DNA from 2 places in the Exiguobacterium sp. s157 genome. Region 1 is predicted to be linked to the other one. Evidence: a T-box and tRNA genes for the amino acid it is inferred to sense, from the RefSeq annotation. Region 1 holds a T-box; the other holds one or more tRNA genes.
What was found. A T-box is a leader RNA that pairs with one kind of tRNA and senses whether it is charged. The one in region 1 lies ahead of argS (arginine--tRNA ligase), so its partner is inferred to be a tRNA-Arg.
Positions count from the first base shown of each region.

Region 2: it has a tRNA-Arg gene. The T-box ahead of argS (arginine--tRNA ligase) is inferred to sense a tRNA for this amino acid. The anticodon was not compared.

Region 1 is NZ_JACSLQ010000003.1:33,776-44,364, forward strand. It holds gene KNP67_RS07345 (YitT family protein) at 1-247, opposite strand, end outside; gene KNP67_RS07350 (MMPL family transporter) at 501-2,624, opposite strand; gene KNP67_RS07355 (hypothetical protein) at 2,727-3,518, opposite strand; gene KNP67_RS07360 (YycC family protein) at 3,659-3,823, shown strand; gene pulA (type I pullulanase) at 3,842-5,836, opposite strand; gene KNP67_RS07370 (YajQ family cyclic di-GMP-binding protein) at 5,907-6,398, shown strand; gene KNP67_RS15385 (metallophosphoesterase) at 6,395-6,739, shown strand; gene KNP67_RS15390 (metallophosphatase family protein) at 6,643-6,975, shown strand; gene argS (arginine--tRNA ligase) at 7,013-8,695, opposite strand; T-box leader at 8,748-8,960, opposite strand; gene KNP67_RS07385 (GGDEF domain-containing protein) at 9,115-10,589, shown strand, end outside.
Region 2 is NZ_JACSLQ010000007.1:85,549-96,137, forward strand. It holds gene KNP67_RS12865 (phosphoglycerate kinase) at 1-5, opposite strand, end outside; gene gap (type I glyceraldehyde-3-phosphate dehydrogenase) at 104-1,111, opposite strand; gene KNP67_RS12875 (sugar-binding transcriptional regulator) at 1,171-2,199, opposite strand; gene KNP67_RS12880 (glutaredoxin family protein) at 2,309-2,566, opposite strand; gene KNP67_RS12885 (RNA polymerase factor sigma-54) at 2,568-3,710, opposite strand; tRNA gene KNP67_RS12890 (tRNA-Arg) at 3,834-3,906, shown strand; gene clpP (ATP-dependent Clp endopeptidase proteolytic subunit ClpP) at 4,061-4,636, shown strand; gene KNP67_RS12900 (hypothetical protein) at 4,676-5,116, opposite strand; gene KNP67_RS12905 (DUF2179 domain-containing protein) at 5,179-5,694, opposite strand; gene KNP67_RS12910 (hypothetical protein) at 5,790-6,026, opposite strand; gene whiA (DNA-binding protein WhiA) at 6,114-7,067, opposite strand; gene KNP67_RS12920 (gluconeogenesis factor YvcK family protein) at 7,099-8,094, opposite strand; gene rapZ (RNase adapter RapZ) at 8,096-8,968, opposite strand; gene trxB (thioredoxin-disulfide reductase) at 9,094-10,047, opposite strand; gene KNP67_RS12935 (tetratricopeptide repeat protein) at 10,116-10,589, opposite strand, start outside.

The sequences.
Region 1 (10,589 bases):
GCGACAGTGACGCCGCGGCAAGCACGGCTTGCCCGACGAAGCGCCAGCCTTTCCACCAAAGGGCGATTAAAAAGAAGGGGATATCGAGTACGATCATCGAGATCGCCGGATCGATATCAAATAAATAGCGGCCGAGCAATGCTAGCCCGACAAAGCCCCCTTCTGCCAAACCAAACTGTTCATTCAAATAATAATAACCGAACGCCATGATCAGCGTTCCGAGCACTATGGTAGCAACTCGTTTCATTCCGATTGTCCTCCCCGTTTTCAACGGAGAGGAGGATCCTCAGTCGTAGCCGCGGTTCCATCTGTTCCATCTCCGATCTTCCGTTTGTTGATTTTTACATTGATGTCGCTTGTAAAAACTCAACGCTAGAAGTCCGGTAATTGAAACAGAGGCCATGTCCTCTCGGTATCCATAAAGACCTTCCTTTCCCAAATTGCGCGTAATCATGAGACTATTTTAACATACTCTCGCGATTGTTTCATTAAATGTATATTTAGTGTAGATTACGTTTCGGTAAATCTTTCTTACCGAACCACCACCAGTTCCAGTCCCCGAGCAGTTTCATCAAAGATGGGACAAGTAAAATCCGGATGATTGTCGCATCGATAAAGATCGCGAGCGCGATGCCGACACCGAGCTGTTTGATCGGACTGACACCGGTAAAAGCGAACGCCCCCGTGACGACAATCATGATGACTGCGGCCGACGTGATGATTTTACTCGTCTTGGCGAGTCCCATCTCCGTCGCGTAATCGTTATCCCCGGTCTCCCGATAATATTCCTCAATCCGCGAGACGAGAAACACCTCGTAGTCCATCGATAGGCCGAACACGAGCGAGAAGATGAACACCGGGGTCAAGATACTGATCGTCTCGGCATCGTACACATAGCCTGATTCGAAGATGATGACGAGCAGACCGAACGTCGCCCCGAGACCGAGCACGTTCATGATGATCGCCTTAATTGGAATCAAGACCGAGCGGAACGCCCACATGAGAATGACCATTGTCGCCAAGATGACAGTCACGACCGCATACGGGATGCTGTCATAAATCTCTTCATAAATTTCTTCGTTGAACGCGGCTGGTCCCCCGACGTCAAAACCGCTCTCGCGCCAATCTCGGACGAACGCCTGCGCGTCTTTATCACTCGGCGGGACGTTGAAACTAACGTTGACGAGGGCAAGGTCTGTATTCCCTTCGAGCGTGACGAGACGTTCGAACGCCTCGAGCTGCTCTGGTGCCGCTTCAGCGAGTTGTTGGAATTCGGCTGGTTCGAGACCGGATGCCGTCAAGAACGTCGTGACGTTGTCGACAATCGGATCCTCGGATAGCTCATCGGTGAGTGCAGTCAATTCATCGAGAATCATCGAATCGGTCAAGTCATTCGTCTCAAACAAGAGCACCGCATCGGTCGACGTCTCCCCGAACACGTCGTCCCACCGCTCAAGGGCGGCCCGTGACTCGTACGAGGTCGGGAGTGCATCGGCGTCCGGGATGTTCAGTTCGAGGTCACGAACGAACCAGAGGCTTGGCAGTAGCAGCAAGAGCGCGACGAGTGTCATCGTGACGGGACGTCTCATGACGAAACGGGCCAACTTCTGCCACCGTACTTCAGAACGCGTCTCATTCGTTTTGATAAGACGCCCTTTATTGATCGCATCTCCGACGATATATAAGGCGGACGGCAACAGCGTGAGCGCCGATAAGACCGCACCGGCCACCGCAATCAGCGCACCGAGCGCGATGGCTTGGAACACGTCGACTTGGATGAACAACAACCCGGCCAGTCCGACGAACACACAAAGCCCTGAGAACAGAATCGAACGTCCGGCCGTCGCGACCGTTCGGACGATGGCTGCCTCTCGCGACTTCCCATGTGCGAGCTCTTCCCGGTAACGGTTGACGAGCAATAGGGAAAAATCGATGCCGAGCGCGATGGCGATCATCGCGACCGCATTCAAGACGAAAATAGACAGTTCCATCGTTTGGGCAAAGAAGAACAACGAGCCGGCAGCCACGATGAACGTAATCAATCCAACGAATAACGGCATGACCGCGGCGAGCGGCGTCCCGAAGACGAGCAAGAGGACGAGCAACGCGACCGGGATTCCAATCAACTCGGCCCGAATCAAGTCATTCTTTGACGCTTCATTCAAGTCATCCGCGAAGACCGGCTCTCCGGTCAATCGCAAGTCTGTATCCGTATCTCGAATCAAGGCGTTGCGAACGTCATCGATTGACGCCTCGGCCGTATCGTAATCCTCGAACTCGAGCAATAAGTAAGCTGCGTCCCCTGAGCGGGCATCGGGATTCTCGGCTGGCGTGATCACGCCGTCGACCCCATCGACGTCAATCAGTCGATCCCGTTGCTGCTCGATGACCGTATCAAGGTCGCCACCTTCCAACAAGACGATCATCGAGGCCCCGGCCCGGTCGAACCGGTCGTTCAACGTATCTTCCACTTGGGCGAAGCGCCCGTCTTGAATCGCAAATCCATTGCCGCGCAGTTCACTTGGCAACTGTAATCCGAAATATACCGATACCGCGAGCAATACCGTCCAAATCAACACGACAGCGTAGCGCCATCGGACTAACGCTTGTCCTAATCGTTCCATCCCTGTCCACTCCTCTCCATCTAAGAAGACTGTTCCCGTTTTTAGACGAGATTCTGTAAGCCTTCGTAAAAAAATCCTGAACCATGCCCTGGTCCAGGATTGTCAACGCTCGAACACTTGCAGCCAACTATGGCAGAAGCGACGCGGCGTCGATAGGACGACAAGTCTGTCGCCCGGCTCGTCCAATAAGACGACTTTCAACAATTCGGTCTCGGCACATACTTCTGATGAGAACACTTCACAATCGCGCTCAAACAGTTGGAACGATGTCATCGAGGTGATGGCGGTCGTCACACCCATTTGATCGACGATGACCAAGTCACGGTCACCCCCGTATGGAATCTTCCAACGCGCGCCCGCTTCGACGTCCTCGACCATGAACTGTTGATTCCGTTCATCGTACAAGGTCACGAGGCCAGGTGCCGTGAATCGTTCGAAATCATAGGTCGATTGATATGCGAGTTCGATGATGTTCCCGAACTCCGGGATCTCCTCGTAACGGCTATACCGAAACGTGTGATCGTTCAAGTTCAAGGCGACGATATCTGATTCGGCCGAGTACAAATACAAATCGTCCCCTGACCAGTAGTGCAGGTTACTGAACCAATCGTCATGGAACGTCCGTGGAATTGGGTGACGTTCCATCGTCCCGTTCGTCAAATCCATGACTCCGTATGTCTGCAAATCTCGAAATAGCGCGACGGCTCTTCTACCATGTGGTTCAATATATAGTGCGCAAGGTGCCCATTTCCACTCGAGTTCCCATCGGATTTGGAACGTCTCGTCAAAAAACAGAAACCCGGTTTGCGCCAAATACAACATCCATCCTCCACCAACGCGCTCTAACCATTCAACCGTTTGATGAAATTGATAGTCTGCTACTTGTTTGTACATTTGATCACTTCCTAGTTTCAGCTTAGCAACGCACGACGCATTTTTCGATTTTGAATGTGTTCACAGAACACATTCTCCATCTGTCCGCTTTTCCTGTATACTGGCAGTAGCATACCCGTAATTGGAAAGGAGGAACCCTCATGCGCCCACTTCAACTCTCTCCCGAGACGGCGGTTGAGCTTGCCAAAAAGCTAAACGTCCCACTCGAGGAACTCATGCATATGCCAAAACACATCATCGTCAAAAAGATGATGGAGCTCGAGGCAGCCAAAACTGAAACGAACGAGGAAAAGGAGACGGAATGACGTCTCCTTTTTTCGCGCTTACTGTTGTTTCGGTTTCCGTTTTTTCGCAACATACCAGAGACCGAGGATAGCCAAGGCAGCTCCACCGGCGACCGCATATTTGCTGTAATCCGGACGGCGTTCCGTCACGACGAGTGTCGATAACGGCGCGACCGTGACATGCCGCTCCTCGAGGAGACGTGGTGCCGTCAAATTGACGGTGTGATCTTCGACATGGACCTCGAACTTGCCGGACGGGAGTTTCACCTCGACCGCTTCTTCGAGTCCGTTATGGTATACGAGATGGCGTTCGACGTAACCTTCGACGTGGCGACTCAGTTCAAAGGCGATGACGCCCTCTTCTTCATCGAAGAAACGTAAATGTTTACGAATCTGTTCCGCGTTCTCAAGACGAAACAACGGATATTGTTTGCGCAGGCTGATCAAGCCCTTCACATATTCGACGCTCGGCGTCTCTTGCTCGGCCCGCGTCCAATCCAAACGGTTGACGACCTCCCCCGAATTGAAGCTGTTCTCGTCCCCGTCTTTTGTGCGGAAGAACTCTTGACCGCTATGCAGGAACGGGATGCCTTGACTGAGCAACACAATCGATGTCGCGAGACGATGCCGGCGGCGGCGTGTCGTCTCATCGTCGTCCGGATTCGTAACGGCCAGTTTGTCCCAAAGCGTCAAGTTGTCATGGCACTCGACATAGTTCACGACTTGGTTCGGTTCGTCAGCAAAGCTTTGGCTCGTGACTGCACCGGCAATCCCACGTTTGACGTCCGCCGTCATATCCGCGTTGCCGCTGATCCAACCTGGCAAGTCTTCGATGAACACATCCCCACGGACACCGTCGCGAATCGCGTCGTTGAACTGGGCGATGCGCGGCATCTTATGGGCGTTATGTTGGTTCGCTTTTTTACGGACCGGAAGCGGTGTGTCGAGATCCCAGCCTTCTCCGGTCACGAGAATCGATGGGTCGACGCGATCGAGCGCCTTGCGGACCTGGTTCATCGTCTTGACGTCATGGAGTCCCATCAAATCGAAGCGGAAGCCATCAATCATGAACTCTTTCGCCCAATACGACACACATTCGACGATCAATTTGCGCATCATCGCCCGTTCGGACGCCGTATCGTTCCCGCACGCCGAACCGTCGGCGAGCGTACCGTCCTCGTTCAAGCGGTAATAGTAGTCCGGTACGAACTGTCCGAGCGGCGTCGTCAATGTATCATACGTATGGTTGAACACGACGTCCATGATGACACGGATGCCACGATCGTGAAGTGCTTGAATCATCGCTTTCAACTCGATGATGCGAGCGGCCGGATCATCCGCTGAGGAAGCGTATGAGCCTTCGACGGCAAAATAGTGGACCGGGTCATAGCCCCAATTATAATTCGCCTCACTCTCGCGTGACTCATTCACTGAACCGTAATCGAAGAACGGCATGAGTTGGAGATGCGTGACGCCGAGCCCTGTAATATAGTCGAGACCCGTCGGATAACCCGTCGGTGTCTTCGTTCCGACTTCGGTCATCCCGAGGAATTTCCCGCGATGCATGACACCACTGTCCGGATGACTCGTCAAATCACGGACGTGCGCTTCATAGATGACCGCTTCTTGTGACGAGTGGAAGAGCGGACGTTCTTTGACCCAATGGTCTGGGTTGAGCGTAGATGGGTCGAGCAGACACCCGCGCTTCCCATTGACCCCGACGACTTTTGCATACGGGTCGAGCGATTCGATACGCTTCCCAGCTACGACCGCCTCGAACACATAAAACTGACCTTCGAACAAAGCACGATCGAGTTCGATGACCCACGTCCCTTTCTCGGCCCGTTCTAACGACAACCGTTCGAACTTCCGCGCTCGCGGTGTCCGGTAAAGTTTTACCGTCATCTCTTCGGCAACCGGTGACCAGACCCGCAACCGGATGAGGTCACTTTTAAACGTCACCCCGAGGTCTTTGCCGTGATATGCCATATGGTCTAAATCTACATTTGTCTGTTGATCGATAGTATGTTCCATCTCTTTCACTCCTTCACTACTTCAAATCTGCTATCATTATAACAAAACCCTTGTAAAGGATGGATGAAACATGGCAAAAGACAATTCTTTTGATATTGTGTCAGAAATGAACCTCGAAGAAGTGAAGAACGCGATTCAAATCGCCGAGAAAGAAATTTTGAACCGTTACGACTTTAAAGGTTCGAAAAGTGAGATGTCACTTGATAACGGCGACCTCGTCCTCGTCTCAGATGACGACTATAAGCTCGAGCAATTGAAAGACGTCATGATCACGAAATTGATTAAACGTGGCGTACCGACGAAAAACCTTGATTATCAAAAAGTGGAACGTGCGCTCGGCGGCACAGTGCGTCAACGCGTCAAATTGAAGAGCGGCATCGATAAAGACGATGCGAAAAAAATTAACAACGCCATCAAAGAATCAAAACTGAAAGTGAAGTCACAAATTCAAGACGATCAAATCCGTGTGACAGCCAAGTCGCGCGATGACCTTCAAGCCGTTATGCAGCTCGTCCGTGAGCTCGAATTGTCCGTCGATGCCCAATTCACAAACTACCGATGAAACTCGCCATCATCAGTGACCCACATGGTTCGTTTGATGATTTGAAAGCCGTGCTCGAGTCGGTCCGCCGCGAGACGGAGCACCTCCTTTGCCTCGGCGATCTGTACGAGTGTCATATCGGTAAGAAACGGCGCAATGAGCGCTTCCATGAAGTGTCCGATGTGGTGACGTACGACCCCCTGACTACGAGGCGCTCCTCACCTTCCCTAGCCTGCGCGGCAATCAAGAAGAGCGGATTGACGAAGTGCTCGTCGTGTCGCATCCGGTCAAGACACGAATCGCCTTATTACCGGAGCAGACGACGCTCGATGAGGCGCTATTCTTGCATGGACACCAAGTAAAATGGAGTCCGGACTGGGAACCGCTTGTCGAGAAAGGGAAGTATCCGCTCGTCTTTATCGGACACAGCCATATTCCGGGGATTTACCGGAAAGGTCGCTCGATTCCCTGGGAAATCGGGAAGCCGTTCACCTTGAAGAAAAAACGGTACGTCATCAATGTCGGCGCCGTCATCTTCGACCGGGAATGGTGTCTGTATGATACAAAAGCCCGGACGGTCACACGCATGAAGGCATAGGAAAAGGGACCCCCTCAAAAGGGTCCCTTATTTGTCCTTACATTTCTTCTGGAGCTTGAACACCGATCAAACGGAGTCCTTCCGTCAATACGATCGTCACCGCTTTGACGAGGGCGAGACGTGATTGTTTGCCTGCATCTTCTTCAAGGACACGGACATGACCGTAATACTTGTTGAACGCTTGCGCCAAATCGAGCACGTAACGGCTAATGATCGATGGTTCGCGGCGTTCGTGGGCACGTGTGATGACGTGCGGGAACGCGTTGAGCATCGTCACGACGCCCCACGTGTGGTCGTCGTTTGCGCCAGTGAACGTCGAGCCGTCATAGTTGCCTTTACGAAGGAGCGAGTTCGCACGCGCGTTCGTGTACTGCACGTACGGGCCCGTCTCACCTTCGAATTTGAGCATGCTATCGAGGTCGAACTCGATGTTGTTGATGCGTTCATTCTTCAAATCGTGGAAGATGACCGCGCCGACACCGACCATGCGTGCCACGTCGTCCGCGTTCGCAAGTTCCGGGTTCTTCTGAGCGATGTTCGCTTGTGCTTTCTCGATTGCTTCTTTGAGCACTTCCTCGAGCAAGACGATGCGACCTTTACGTGTCGACATCTTCTTCCCTTCTTGCAAAATCAAGCCGAACGGCACGTGATGCATGCCATCGACGAAGTCATAGCCGAGCTTGCGCAAGACTGAGAACAGTTGTTTGAAGTGAAGCGCCTGCTCACCGCCGACGACGTAGTTCGCCTGGACGAAGTTGTACGTCTCATGACGATAGACGGCAGCTGCCAAGTCGCGTGTCGCATAAAGCGTCGCGCCGTCTTTCTTTTTGATCAAGCATGGTGGCAAGTTCTCGTCCTCGAGTGAGACGACCATCGCCCCTTCACTTTCGACGAGAAGGTTTTTCTCTTCGAGCATGGCGACGACACGATCCATCTTGTCGTTATAGAACGCTTCCCCGTTAAAGCTGTCGAATTCGACACCGAGGAGGTCATATACTTTTTGGAACTCTTTGAGTGATTCTTCGCGGAACCACGTCCAAAGCTCAGTCGCTTCCTCGTTACCGTCTTCGAGTTTCTTGAACCACGCACGGCCTTCATCCTCAAGTTCCGGTTGTGTCTTCGCTTCTTCGTGGAAATGGACGTAAAGCTTCAAGAGCTCAGCAATCGGATGTGCCCGGACCGCTTCCTCGTCGCCCCATTTTTTATAGGCGACCATCAGTTTACCGAACTGTGTGCCCCAATCCCCGAGGTGGTTGATGCCGACGACGTCATAGCCGTTTTTACGGGCGATTTGGTTGATGGCATTCCCGATCACCGTTGAACGAAGGTGTCCCATCGAGAACGGTTTGGCGATGTTCGGTGACGAGAAATCGGTGACGATTGTCTCGTTACGTGTCGCATGCGTCGCATAGTCCGCTTGTTCATCGAGCACCGTGTTGATGATTTCTTGTGAGACGACGTCACGGCTCAAGAAGACGTTCACATACGGGCCGGCCGCCTCGACTTTCGTGAACAACTCGTCGTTCAAGTCGTTCGCGATATCCGTCGCGATCATGACCGGTGCTTTACGATAGGCTTTCGCAAGTTGGAAACACGGGAAAGCAAGGTCCCCGTGTGCCTCATGTTTCGGTTTTTCAATCAATGCTTCAATCTGGTCGAGCGTCAACTCGTCCCCGATGACACGGGACAAGGCTTCCGCATATTTGCGTTCATAACTCATTCTAATTCCTCCTTATCATTTGTTCATAAAAAAAACGCCCTTTGCACAGATGCAAAGAGACGGGATGGCCCGCGGTACCACTCTTCTTGCCTGCTTGACGCAGACCGCTTTATCGGTGATAACGGGGGTCCCCCGGCTACGCCTACTCAAGTTCGGATAGCATCTCAAAAGTGCGTTTCGCGATGTTTGTCAGCCTAGGCTCTCACCAATCCCTAGGTCGCTTTGTTGACGGAACGATCGTTACTCTCTTTTTCATCGACTTTCGTCTATGTGGTTGAAAAGCAATTTCATTATAGAGGATATTTCATATAGACTCAATGCTAGAATTCCGCCATTATGATGGATAGGCAGGACTCAGGCGTGATTGTGCCGAATCTCCTACCATACATAATTGAATTTTTCCCACATAGGAGGGAACCATGAACCATTTCCGCAAGATGTCCGTCCTTGGTTGGAGTATTTGGAGTATGCTATTCGGTTTGACGCTCATCTTGTTCGCTACAGGCGTATTGAACATGCCGGCCATCGAGCCGTTACCGTTCATCTTGATCGCGTTGCTCGTCATTATTTTTCAAATGGACTCCATTGAACGGAAAGGCGTCTACTTTACCTTTTCAGAAAGTATCGTCTTAATTATTTTTCTATTCTTTGATTTTGAGACAGCGCTGTTCGTCAATCAGATTGGACTACTCGTCTTCCAGTTCGTCAACTTGAAACCGCGCGTCGCGCTTCGACGGTTCCGTTTTACGTATCCGTGGAATGCCATCACGTCATTTTTGGAAATCGCCATCCCGGCCAGCGTCTACTTGGCACTTGGTGGTGTGACCGGTCTCGGATTCTATTCCCAAGAATCGTTCCTCCCGCTTGCCGGTTTGATTATTGCCATCATTTTGAACACGGTCGTCCAAAAGTATCAAGTCGGCTGGTGGTTCCGCGTCGACATCCCGGTCCGCGACTTTTTAAGCATCGCGTTTTACACGTATATCGTCAGTCTCGTCTTCATTTTGGCGGCCTCGCTCTTCCGGGAGACAAACTTGCTCGTCGTCAGCAGTATCGCCGCCGCACTCACGTTCTTTATTAAGCGACTCATCATTCAAAAAGGTCGACAAGACGCCTTCAAATCGTTGATTGAACAATATGATGAAGCAAAAGAAGCCGTATCGCTATCGCAAAGCGAGGCACAAGCCATCGAAGTGTTCCTCAGTCAATGTGAGCGACTCAACGAGTACGATGAAGGGTACGTCGAGTTCAAACTGTTTGATCGCACACTTTACTTTGATTTGAAGACGCGCCAGCCGATCGATCGCCATGTCGTCTTTGAATTACTCGATGCAACCTATCCGAACGAAGCCTCGGTCGAGTACGAGATGCGCTTCGAATGGGACGCCCCGCTGTCGAACGAATTTAATGAAGACTATCATAGCTTCATCTCGGTCCGTTCCGAGGAAATCGAAGGAATCCGCACGTGGATTGTGATGACGGGCGAGCACGTCTATGGCTATCCGCCCATCATTCAACGCGAGATTGTCAAACTGCTCAAGTCGTTCAATCGGACGATCAGTCGTTGTCATGAACGCGACCGCCTCTATACTGAGAGCCGGACGGACAGCTTGACGCTGCTTGCCAATGCGCGGGCTTTTTATGAATACGGGATTCAACAGATCTCGGACGGCTCGATGTATCCGATTTCCGTCGCGATGCTCGATATCGACTTCTTCAAAAAAATCAATGACACGCACGGTCACCAAGTCGGAGACAGTGTGCTCCAAGAATTCGGTCGCCGCATTCGTCAAGTGCTCCGCACCGAAGACTTTGCCGCCCGTTACGGCGGTGAAGAGTTCATCTTGCTCTTAAACCGTTGTGATGTTGAGGCCGCCGTCGAGATCGCCGAGCG
Region 2 (10,589 bases), on a different contig from region 1:
TTCATAACCTTCGCCTCCATATGTCGTGCGTGTCAATTTCATAAATAGAGCGGAGAACAATCTCTTGTTTCCGCTCCTATTTGATTCTATTTAGTTCACGAACTTACTTCGCGATTTCAGCGAAGTGCTTGAGTGTGCGAACCAATTGTGCAGTGTAAGACATTTCGTTGTCGTACCAAGAAACTGTCTTAACGAGTTGCTTGTCGCCAACTGTCATTACTTTAGTTTGTGTTGCATCGAAGAGTGAACCGTAAGTGATTCCGACGATGTCAGAAGATACGATTTCGTCTTCAGTGTAACCGTAAGACTCGTTCGCTGCTGCTTTCATTGCTGCGTTGATTTCGTCAACAGATACAGTTTTCTCAAGAACTGTTACGAGCTCTGTGAGTGAACCTGTAGCAACTGGTACACGTTGTGCCGCACCGTCAAGTTTACCTTGAAGTTCTGGGATAACGAGGCCGATTGCTTTAGCCGCACCAGTTGTGTTCGGTACGATGTTAGCTGCTGCCGCACGCGCACGACGGAAGTCGCCTTTCGGGTGTGGAGCGTCAAGCGTGTTTTGGTCGCCTGTGTAAGCGTGGATTGTTGTCATAAGACCTTCGATGATTCCGAACTGGTCTTGGAGAACTTTAGCCATTGGCGCCAAGCAGTTTGTCGTACATGAAGCACCAGAGATTACTGTCTCTGTACCATCGAGGATGTCGTGGTTTGTGTTATAAACGACAGTCTTCATATCACCTGTAGCTGGAGCCGAGATGACAACTTTTTTCGCGCCAGCTTTCAAGTGAAGCTCCGCTTTTTCTTTGTCTGTGAAGAATCCAGTACATTCGAGTACGATGTCAACACCGAGCTCGCCCCATGGAAGTTCTTCTGGGTTACGGTTAGCAAGTGTGATGACTTTCTCGCCGTTTACGAGGAAGTGATCGTCGTGTACTTCAACGTCTCCGTCGAAACGACCTTGAGTCGTGTCGTACTTGAGAAGGTGAGCAAGCATCTTCGTGTCAGTCAAGTCGTTGATTGCAACAACTTCGATTCCTTCGTTTTTGATGATCTCGCGGAATGCCAAACGACCAATACGTCCAAATCCGTTAATACCAACTTTTACTGCCATAGTTAATTTCCTCCTTAGGGTAGAAGCTATTTATTGAAGAGCCAACGGGGGTCAACTCTTTAATAACGAGTTAATAATTCTGTCGCCGCACCTTCGTCTGTGACGAGGATGATGTTCGGCGTGTGTTTCGCATATGCGGCGATCGCCTGTGCCTTCGACTTTCCTCCGGCGACAGCGATGACGGTGTCCATGTCGTCGAGCTCCTCCAATTGGATCCCGACCGTCTTGACCCGGTGCACGATTTCACCTTCCGCGTTGAAATAATATCCGAACGCTTCGGCGACGGCATCGTGCCGTTCGATCATCCGCAAATGCTCTGGTGACGCATGACGGCGTTTCGCCATCGTTTCCGCCTCACCAATTCCATGTACCACAATTCGCGCCGCTCTAATCATTTCCAGTACATTTTTAATGCTAGGTTCCTCCACCATCCGCTCGAACGTCTCTTGCGATACCTCGTCCGGAATGTGGAGTAAATGATAGTCGGCATGGGCCCGGTCGGCCATCCGAGAACAGACGGTGTTCGCCTGTAACTCGAGCGTTTCTCCGAGTCCGCCGCGTGCTGGCACGAAATGCATCGGCCGTTCTTTTTTATCGGGCGACATCATGGCCGCAACCGATGCCATCGTCGTCCCGCCTGTGACCGCGATGATATTGTCGTCCGGTGCCAGTCGCGCTTTCAGTTGCGTGACGGCGGCCCGACCGATATCTCGCTGGACCCAGAACGTCTCGTCGGAATCACCCGGTACGATGACGACTTGGCGAACGCCTAGTTTGCGCTCGAGTTCTCGTGCGACTTCCGAGATGCCTAGGATCTCTCCCATGACCTCGTGCAAGTCCCGGAGAACGTTTCGGCCCGATTCCGTAAGGGAAATACCTTGAGTAGCGACCATCAATAGACCTTGGTCTTTCAAGAAGTCGACTTCTCGTCTTAGGATTCGTTCCGTCAGCCCGAGGCTTGTGGCCAATGTCCTGCGGCCGATCGGCTGCATCAAACGGACATAATGTAAGATATCGTAACGATGTCGGAGCGTATCGAGCATGTCGGGAACGATTTGCTTCTGAACTTGAATCAGCTGCTGGATCATACTCATTCCCCCTCGACTTAAAGCGTGGACAATTTTCGTCCCACTTTTATATTTGCGTCCCACCGCTACGACTTCATCTTATCAATCACCTTTCCGTCTTGCAACCCCTTCAAACGTTTTTTTTCGATGTAAGCGTATACTTAACAAAATCTTCAACTTTACTGTCATCGTATCGACCTTGACTAATGACACGCCCCTCGTGTAAGACGACAGGGATCTCAAACAAGTACTTCGCCTCAAGTTCTTCGTTGCCGGTGATGTCGATCTGCTCGAGCTCGAACGGATAGTCTTCCATGAGCCATTCGAGCATGACGAGTGCCTCCTCGCAGAGCGAACAGTTGGCGCGGCGGTATAACGTCAGGACCATGTCAGTCCCCTCCTTTCCATAGTTGTCGTTCCCGCTCCCGCGAGTTTCCAAAACCGAGCGCCTCCCGATAGTTCGCCACGGTCCGTCGTGTCACCGTATAGCCGAGCCGGTCCAGCTCGCGCATGAGTGCGGCATCGCTCAGCGGCGACGTCTCTTGTTGAATCAGTTCGGCGAGCGCCTTCTTCACCATGAACGGCGATTGCCCGTGCGTCGCCCGGACGAAAAAGTGACGCCACGCCATCACGCCGCCTTCGGTCGTCACGTACTTGCCTTGAATCGCCCGGCCGACGGTCGACTCGTGCTTGCCGATTTGTTCGGCGACTTCTTTTCGCGTCAACGGATGCAAGACGAGCTTCCCGTCCAACCAATCGCGTTGGCGTTCGGCGATGACGGCCCACACCGATTTAAGCGTCGCGTTCCGCATCTCGAGCGTCTCGTGCCACCATTTCGCCTCGCGATCGTCCCCGACCCGAGCCGCATCGAGCGTCGGGCTGAACCATGTCGTCACGAGCTCACCGTCACGACGGACGACTTCAAGTTCCGGGACGACGGGTTCGGTTCCTTCATATAATAATGGCGTCTTCGGGAGTGTCGCCACGATACGCGTCGCCCGTTCGTACTCAGCAACCGAGATGTCGAGTCGTCCCGGGATGTCATCAAGGTTCGCGTCGAGCGCCTCGAACACGTCCAAGACGAGTGGGTCGTCATGTTCAATCGCATGCCGATATTGGCAGTCGCGCTCATTCTTCGCCCCAATCCCTGTCGGTTCTAGAAACAAGAGCGCCTGGCGCGCCGCCTCAATGTCCGCCACATCGACCTCGAAACGATGGGCGAGCACGAAGTCGCTCTCCGGTAGCAGACCACGATGGTCGAGCGCGAGGACGAGCCGTTTCTGGAGCGCGCGCTGGGCCTCAGTCCCGCTCCCTTCCTCGATTTGCTCGAACAATCGCTCCTCGAACCCACTCGCCGTATCGGCTACCCATTCGACCGCACCGCTCCCCGTGGCGATGCATGGATTGCGTCGAGCCAACCGGCCGAGCTGAAAGGCGATCGCGGTCCGGTCCGCCTCGAGAATCGGCAGCCGCCGAACCATGTCCTGGGTCAGCTGTTGTGTTTGAAGTTGTTGCTGTTCTTGCCGTTGCATCGGTCACACCCCTCTCGCTTCTTATTGTAACGAACAGCGGGAAATCGCGCTCAAAAAAAAGTGAGCCGAACAGGATTGCTTTTTTAAAAAAACAAATGTATAATAAATCGTGTCAGAGAACATGCACCCGTAGCTCAGGGGATAGAGCACTGGTTTCCGGTGCCAGGTGTCGGGAGTTCGAATCTCTCCGGGTGTATCATAGCAAGAGGTCAGGCAACATATGCCTGGCCTCTTTTGTCGTTTTAGAATCGTCAAACCGTGGAATAGGTCAAAAACGATGACTATCGTTTGACCAACATTGACTATAGCGGTATGATATGTTTACAACCTACATAAAGGAGGCAGATTCAATGTTAATTCCAACAGTTATCGAACAAACAGGTCGCGGGGAACGCGCGTACGATATTTACTCACGCTTGCTCAAGGACCGCATCATCTTGCTCGGAAGTGCAATCGACGACAACGTCGCCAACTCGATTGTCGCCCAGCTTCTCTTCCTTGCAGCCGAGGACCCAGATAAGGACATCTCACTTTACATCAACAGCCCGGGTGGTTCGATCACTTCCGGAATGGCGATTTATGACACGATGAACTTCATCAAGCCGAACGTGTCGACGATTTGTATCGGAATGGCCGCATCGATGGGTGCCTTCTTGCTCCAAGCCGGTGAACAAGGCAAACGCTTCGCGCTTCCAAACGCGGAAATCATGATTCACCAACCGCTCGGCGGTACGCAAGGTCAAGCATCGGATATCAAAATCCATGCCGAGCGCATCATCAAGATGCGTGAGAAATTGAACCAAATCATGGCCGACAACACTGGCCAGCCGCTTGAAGTGATCGAGCGCGACACAGAGCGCGACTACTTCATGTCAGCTGAACAAGCGAAAGACTACGGTCTCATCGACAAAGTCATGACGCGTTAATGACGCAACCCCATTCTCCTCGGAGAATGGGGTTTTTGTTTACTCTTTGACCTCGACCCCGAATACATAGCGGCTATCGCCTTGCGGCCAATCCCCGCCCGTCTCGAATACATAAACGCCCGGTTCGTCAGGCACGACGGGTTCAGACCGTACGAGCTCCCCGTCGATGATTTGATGGAACGAGACGTTCGACGGCTCGGCATGGAACTCGACATCAATCTCGGCACCCGGTTCGACGGGCACGAGCTGCAAGTCGTCCGCTTCCGGCAACCCGTGGTCTTCACATACCGCCTCGCCCCCATTGGACCAGCAGAACGTCGACTGCTTCACTTCGGCCGTCACCGACCCGACCCGGACCGTCGGGAGCGGCGGTTTGATCGAGGACTCCGACTTCCAAAACGAGGTGGCCAACAACGCGCCGCCGACGAGAATCAACCCAACCACGACGATCCATAACCCTTTTCGTCTCAACCCGCTCATCTCCTTTGTTCTTGTATTCCCCGTTCCACGAAAAAACGACCCACTTCCGTGAGTCGTCCCGTTCATTTCGGGCGTCGGAGCCCTTTCATCATATAGCCGCCTTTAAAGTCAATCGGATCGAATGCGACGAGGAACGCCTTCGGCTCATACTCCTCGACCATCTGGCGCAAATCCTTCATCCGTGTCCGCGCTGCCAAGACATCGAGACGATAGCGGATGCCGTCACGTCCCTGCCCTTGGTAGTGCGTCACCCCGTAGCCGCTGTCGCGCATCTTCTGGATGAGCTCGGCCGGGAACTCTTGTGTGTGGACTTGAATCATATTGTAGCCGATCGCAAGTTTCCGCTCGACGTAACCGCCGACGAGAATCCCAAGTCCGAAGCCGACCGCATAGACGATCATCCCGAGCGTCGTCAAATCTTGGAACACGATGCCGAGCGCGAAGATATAGATAAGCGTCTCAAGCGTACCGAACAGCCCCGCAATCATCGTTTTTCCTTTGACGAGCATGATGGTACGAAGCGTCAGCACCGGTACATAGACGAGTTGTAATACTAGGATGAGCAAGATTTGCCCCATTGGAACGACCTCCATTCGAATTCAATACAACCACTATTTCAAATTTCAGGGCCGGATGCAACCAAAAAAGGCTGACCGGAGTCAGCCTTTCGCAATTATTTGTCTAAGTTATCAACGCTCGTGAGCAGTTCATAGTCTTTACGGATGACCTGATAGATGGCATTCGTGTCGCCTGACAGTACTTCTTCCGCCCGCAATTGGTTGAGGAAGAGGCTTGTCGCGAACGTGACGAGGGCGCTTTTCGGGATCCCGATTTGTTTCGCACGCTCCGTGATGACCTGGTCTAAGTCAGCGTCAATCGTGAGCGAGATTCTTTTCTTTGCATTCGACATAATCATGAAGCTCCTTTAAGTTACATTTCTAAAGTCCTATACACAATTGCTAATTATATAGGAAGAATGGTTTTGGCGCAACCAACGTCACGATGAGCTGATTTCTTCACCGTTGCGCACCTTGTCCGCGATCTGATCGATTTTACGGAGCCGGTGGTTGATTCCTGACTTCGAGATCGGTCCCGTCTCGAGCATCTCGCCGAGTTCTTGGAGCGAGACGTCTTGATGGGTGACCCGTAGCTCGGCAATTTCCCGGAGTTTGACCGGCAAGATTTCGAGTCCGACCGTGCGCTCGAGGAACTTGATGTTCTCGACTTGGCGGAGTGCCGCCCCGACGGTCTTGTTCAAGTTCGCCGTCTCACAGTTGACGAGCCGGTTGACGGAGTTGCGCATGTCCTTGATGATGCGCGCGTCCTCGAAGTCGAGCATGCCGCGCGTCGCCCCGACAAGTTTCAGAAAGTCCGAGATTTTCTCGCTCTCTTTAATGTAGAGAATATGCCCTTTCTTCCGCTCGAGCGTCTTCGCGTTCAAGCCGAAGCGGTTGGCGAGGTCCCGGAGCGCCTGGTTATGGTTCTCGTACAGGCTGTACACCTCGAGGTGATACGACGACGTCTTCGGATGGTTGATCGACCCGCCGGCAAGGAACGACCCGCGCAAATACGCTCGGGCGAGGTTCTCGTCGCGCGTCATATCCGAGTTGAGCGTCCGAATCATCTCGTAATTCTCCCCGAGAATCTCGAGGTCCTTCAACATCGTCTCGGCGCGCTGGGCGACCCGGACGATATAGACGTTGTTCTTCTTTAACCGCATTTTCTTCCGTACGAACAAATCAAGATGATGGTCGTACAGCCGTTTCATGAGGGAATAGATTCGGCGTGCGATGGCGGCGTTCTCGGTCGAGACGTCGAGCGTCATCCCCCGCCCTAAGGCGAGCGAGATGACCCCGTTCATCCGGACGAGCGCGGACAGTTCCGCTTTCGCCTCGGCATCGGTCACTTCGAGTTGCGTCAGTTCTTTTTTGACGTCAGAGGCAAAGCTCATGTCAGTCCCCTCCTTTCTGTTCAATCACAACTTATTTCAGCTCGAGCTCTTGGAACGAGCGTGGTTTCTTGATGCGCAGCACGCGCTGCATGACGAGGCCGGCGATGGCGTCCGAGTCGTGGCGGATGTAATCGCGATTATAGTCGACGATGTCACCGGCGAGCACATTCGTGCCATAGTTCCGAAGCTTCTTGCGATCGAAACGGACCTCTTCCGAGCCGTCCTCGAGGTAACGCTCTAAATAGATGTCCTCGATCGGCTCGTTATTGACGACGATCGTGTCGACCGTCGACTTGCCGAGATACGCCTCAATCGATTTCAAATGCTTCATCGCGTCGTACCCTTTCGTCTCGCCCGGTTGCGTCATGACGTTGCAAATATAGACGACCGGCTTCCCGGAGCGGACGATGGCGTCGCGCACTTCCGGAATCAACAGGTTCGGGATGATGCTCGTATATAAGCTCCCTGGTCCAAGCACAATCAAATCCGCGCCCTCGATCGCCTCGACGACACCGGCCGCCGGCTTGATGCCCTCTTCGAGCAAAAATAGGCGTTTGATCGGTTTTTCGACGAGCGGGATTTTCGATTCGCCTTTGACGATCGTCCCGTCCTCGAACTCGGCCGCGAGCGTCATGAGCGTCTCCGTCACCGGGAGCACCTTGCCCTGGGCGTTCAACAGCTGCGACAAGACGTCGACCGCCTTGACGAACGAGCCTTCACAGATGTGCGTCGCCGCCGTCAGCATGAGGTTGCCGAGCGAGTGGCCTTCGAGCCCAAAGCCGCTGTCGAACCGATATTGCAGAATCTTGTCCATGAGCGGCTCGACCTCGGACAAAGCGAGGATGACGTTCCGGATATCGCCCGGCGGTAACATGTGGAACTCGTCACGGAGGCGTCCCGAGCTGCCCCCGTCGTCCCCGACCGTGACGATGGCCGTTATATCGAGCGGATAGTGCTTCAAGCCCCGTACGAGCGTCGAGAGGCCCGTACCGCCACCGATGGCCACAACTTTCCTTTCGCGTCTCATCTTACTTCTCCTTCGTCGCATGCGCGAGGTCGCGATGGACGGTCTTGACGTTATAGCGCTCGGCGAAATGGGCCGACACTTTCTCGGCGAACGTGATCGAACGGTGCTTCCCGCCCGTACAGCCGAAGGCGACGACGACTTGCGTCTTCCCTTCGCGCTTGTACTGCGGCAACAGGAATTCGAGCATGTCGATCAGCTTCTTATAGAACGCCCGCGCCTCGGGGTGCGACATGACGTAATTCTGGACTTCTTCCGTCTGTCCGGTGAGCGGACGGAGCTCCGGGATATAGAACGGGTTCGTGATGAAGCGGACGTCGAACAACAAATCGATATCGAGCGGGACGCCGTGCTTGAACCCGAACGACATGAAGTTGACCGTGAACGGAATCCGTTCCTCGTTGAATTGGAGCAGGATGCGGTCTTTGAGCATCTGCGGCTTCAAGTCGGTCGTGTCATAGAGCGTATGGGCCCGGTCACGGAAACCTTCGAGTAACGAGCGCTCGAGACCGATGCCGACGAGTGGTGCGTCTTCCGGGGCGAGCGGATGCGACCGGCGCGTCTCTTTATAGCGGCGCACGAGCACTTCGTCCCGTGTGTCGAGATAGAGTAAGTGCGGGTGCACGTTCTTCTGTTCCAAGTCGTCGATGACGATAAACAGGCTGTCGATGAAGTCGCGCGTGCGCGTATCGATCGCGACGGCTATTTTCGGTCGGACCGAGCTGATGACGTCAATCAATTGCGGCAATAGCACCGGCGGCAAGTTATCGACGCAAAAATAGCCGAGGTCCTCAAAGCTGTTCATCGCGACCGATTTCCCGGCCCCGCTCATCCCGCTGATGATAATCAATTCTTCTAATCCTTTAAAGTCTTCCATGTCACTGACGCCCCCTTAAAATTGACAACCGAGCCGTGTGTGTAGCTCTCTTCTGTCTTTAGTATAACGAACGCCTGAAAAAAAGAGAAGGGATTGCGGTCGCCCGCAATCCCTTCTGTCTCTAGTCACGCGTTTTGTTCGTGCAACGCCTCGAGGAGTCCCTCGATATAGTGTTGCGCGTTTTGAGCGGCAATCGACCCATCGTTCGTCGCGGTGACGACTTGACGGAGCGTCTTGTCGCGAACGTCTCCGGCTGCGAAAATCCCAGGGATCGTCGTCTCCATCGCTTCGTTCGTGACGATATAGCCTTGCTCGTTCGTGATGCCGAGGTCTTTGACGAAACCAGTGATCGGGTTCATGCCGATATAGATGAACACGCCATCGATCTCATGGTCCGACTCGGTTCCGTCGACCGTGCTGACGAGACGCGCCCCACCGACTTTTCCGTCCGCTTCCACGATCTCTTTGAGCGTGTGGTTCCAGATGAAGTCGATTTTCGGGTTGTCGAACGCCCGTTTTTGAAGAATCTTTTGCGCGCGAAGCTCGTCGCGACGGTGGACGATTGTGACTTTGTCAGCGAAGCGCGTCAAGAACACGCCTTCTTCGACTGCCGAGTCACCGCCACCGATGACGAACAAGTTCTTGCCTTTGAAGAATGCTCCGTCACAGACCGCACAGTAAGAGACACCGCGGCCGCCGAGCTCTTCTTCGCCCGGGACACCGATTTTCTTGTATTGCGCGCCTGAGGCGAGAATGATGGCCCGCGCTTTATAGTCGCGATTGTGGGCGTGAACGACTTTATACTCCGTCTCGTCCGAGATGCTTTGGACGTCGCCATAGGCGTACTCCGCACCAAACGCTTTCGAGTGGTCGAACATTTTTTGAGACAAGTCTGGACCAAGAATGCTGTCATAGCCCGGATAGTTTTCGATATCTTCCGTGTTCGCCATCTGTCCACCTGGGATGCCGCGTTCGATCATAAGTGTCGATAAGTTGGCACGCGACGCGTAAAGTGCCGCAGTCATTCCGGCTGGGCCGGCCCCGATGATAATGACATCATAGATTTTTTCTTCTGTCATAATGATTCCACCTCTGCATGAAATTGATTGACTTCAGTATAAGAAACCTAGGGAGGTATCGTCTATCTTTATGCTTGTTCGAGTGTTTGTTTGAACGAACGGATCGTCTCCGTGAGCGTCGCGACATCGATACCGAACACATCGGCACAGTCGTCGAGGACGAGAGCGTCCCGTTTCGCATAGAACATCCAGACGAGGGCAGCGGCCGATGCCGTTGTGTCCTCGAATGATGCACCGGCGAGCAGCAAGAGCGCGAACCGTTCATAAAAGTCGCCGTCGAGGCTCATCTGTTCTGCTTCCGACACTTCCGTCTCGGCAAGCAGAAGCGCGTCGTACGCCTGAGCGATGCGGACGTCGCCTGTGAACGGAGCCTGGCAAATCTCGGCCCGGCACTTCTCAGCGAACGCAAGCACCGTCTCGTTGTCGGTGATGCCACTCGTCAACGCAAGCGCTTCGAACGCCTCGTCATCGGCGAGCTTCGAGATGATTCGGATGATTTCGATTCGAGCCGCGTCTTCTTCTTGACGCAATCCTTGGACGAG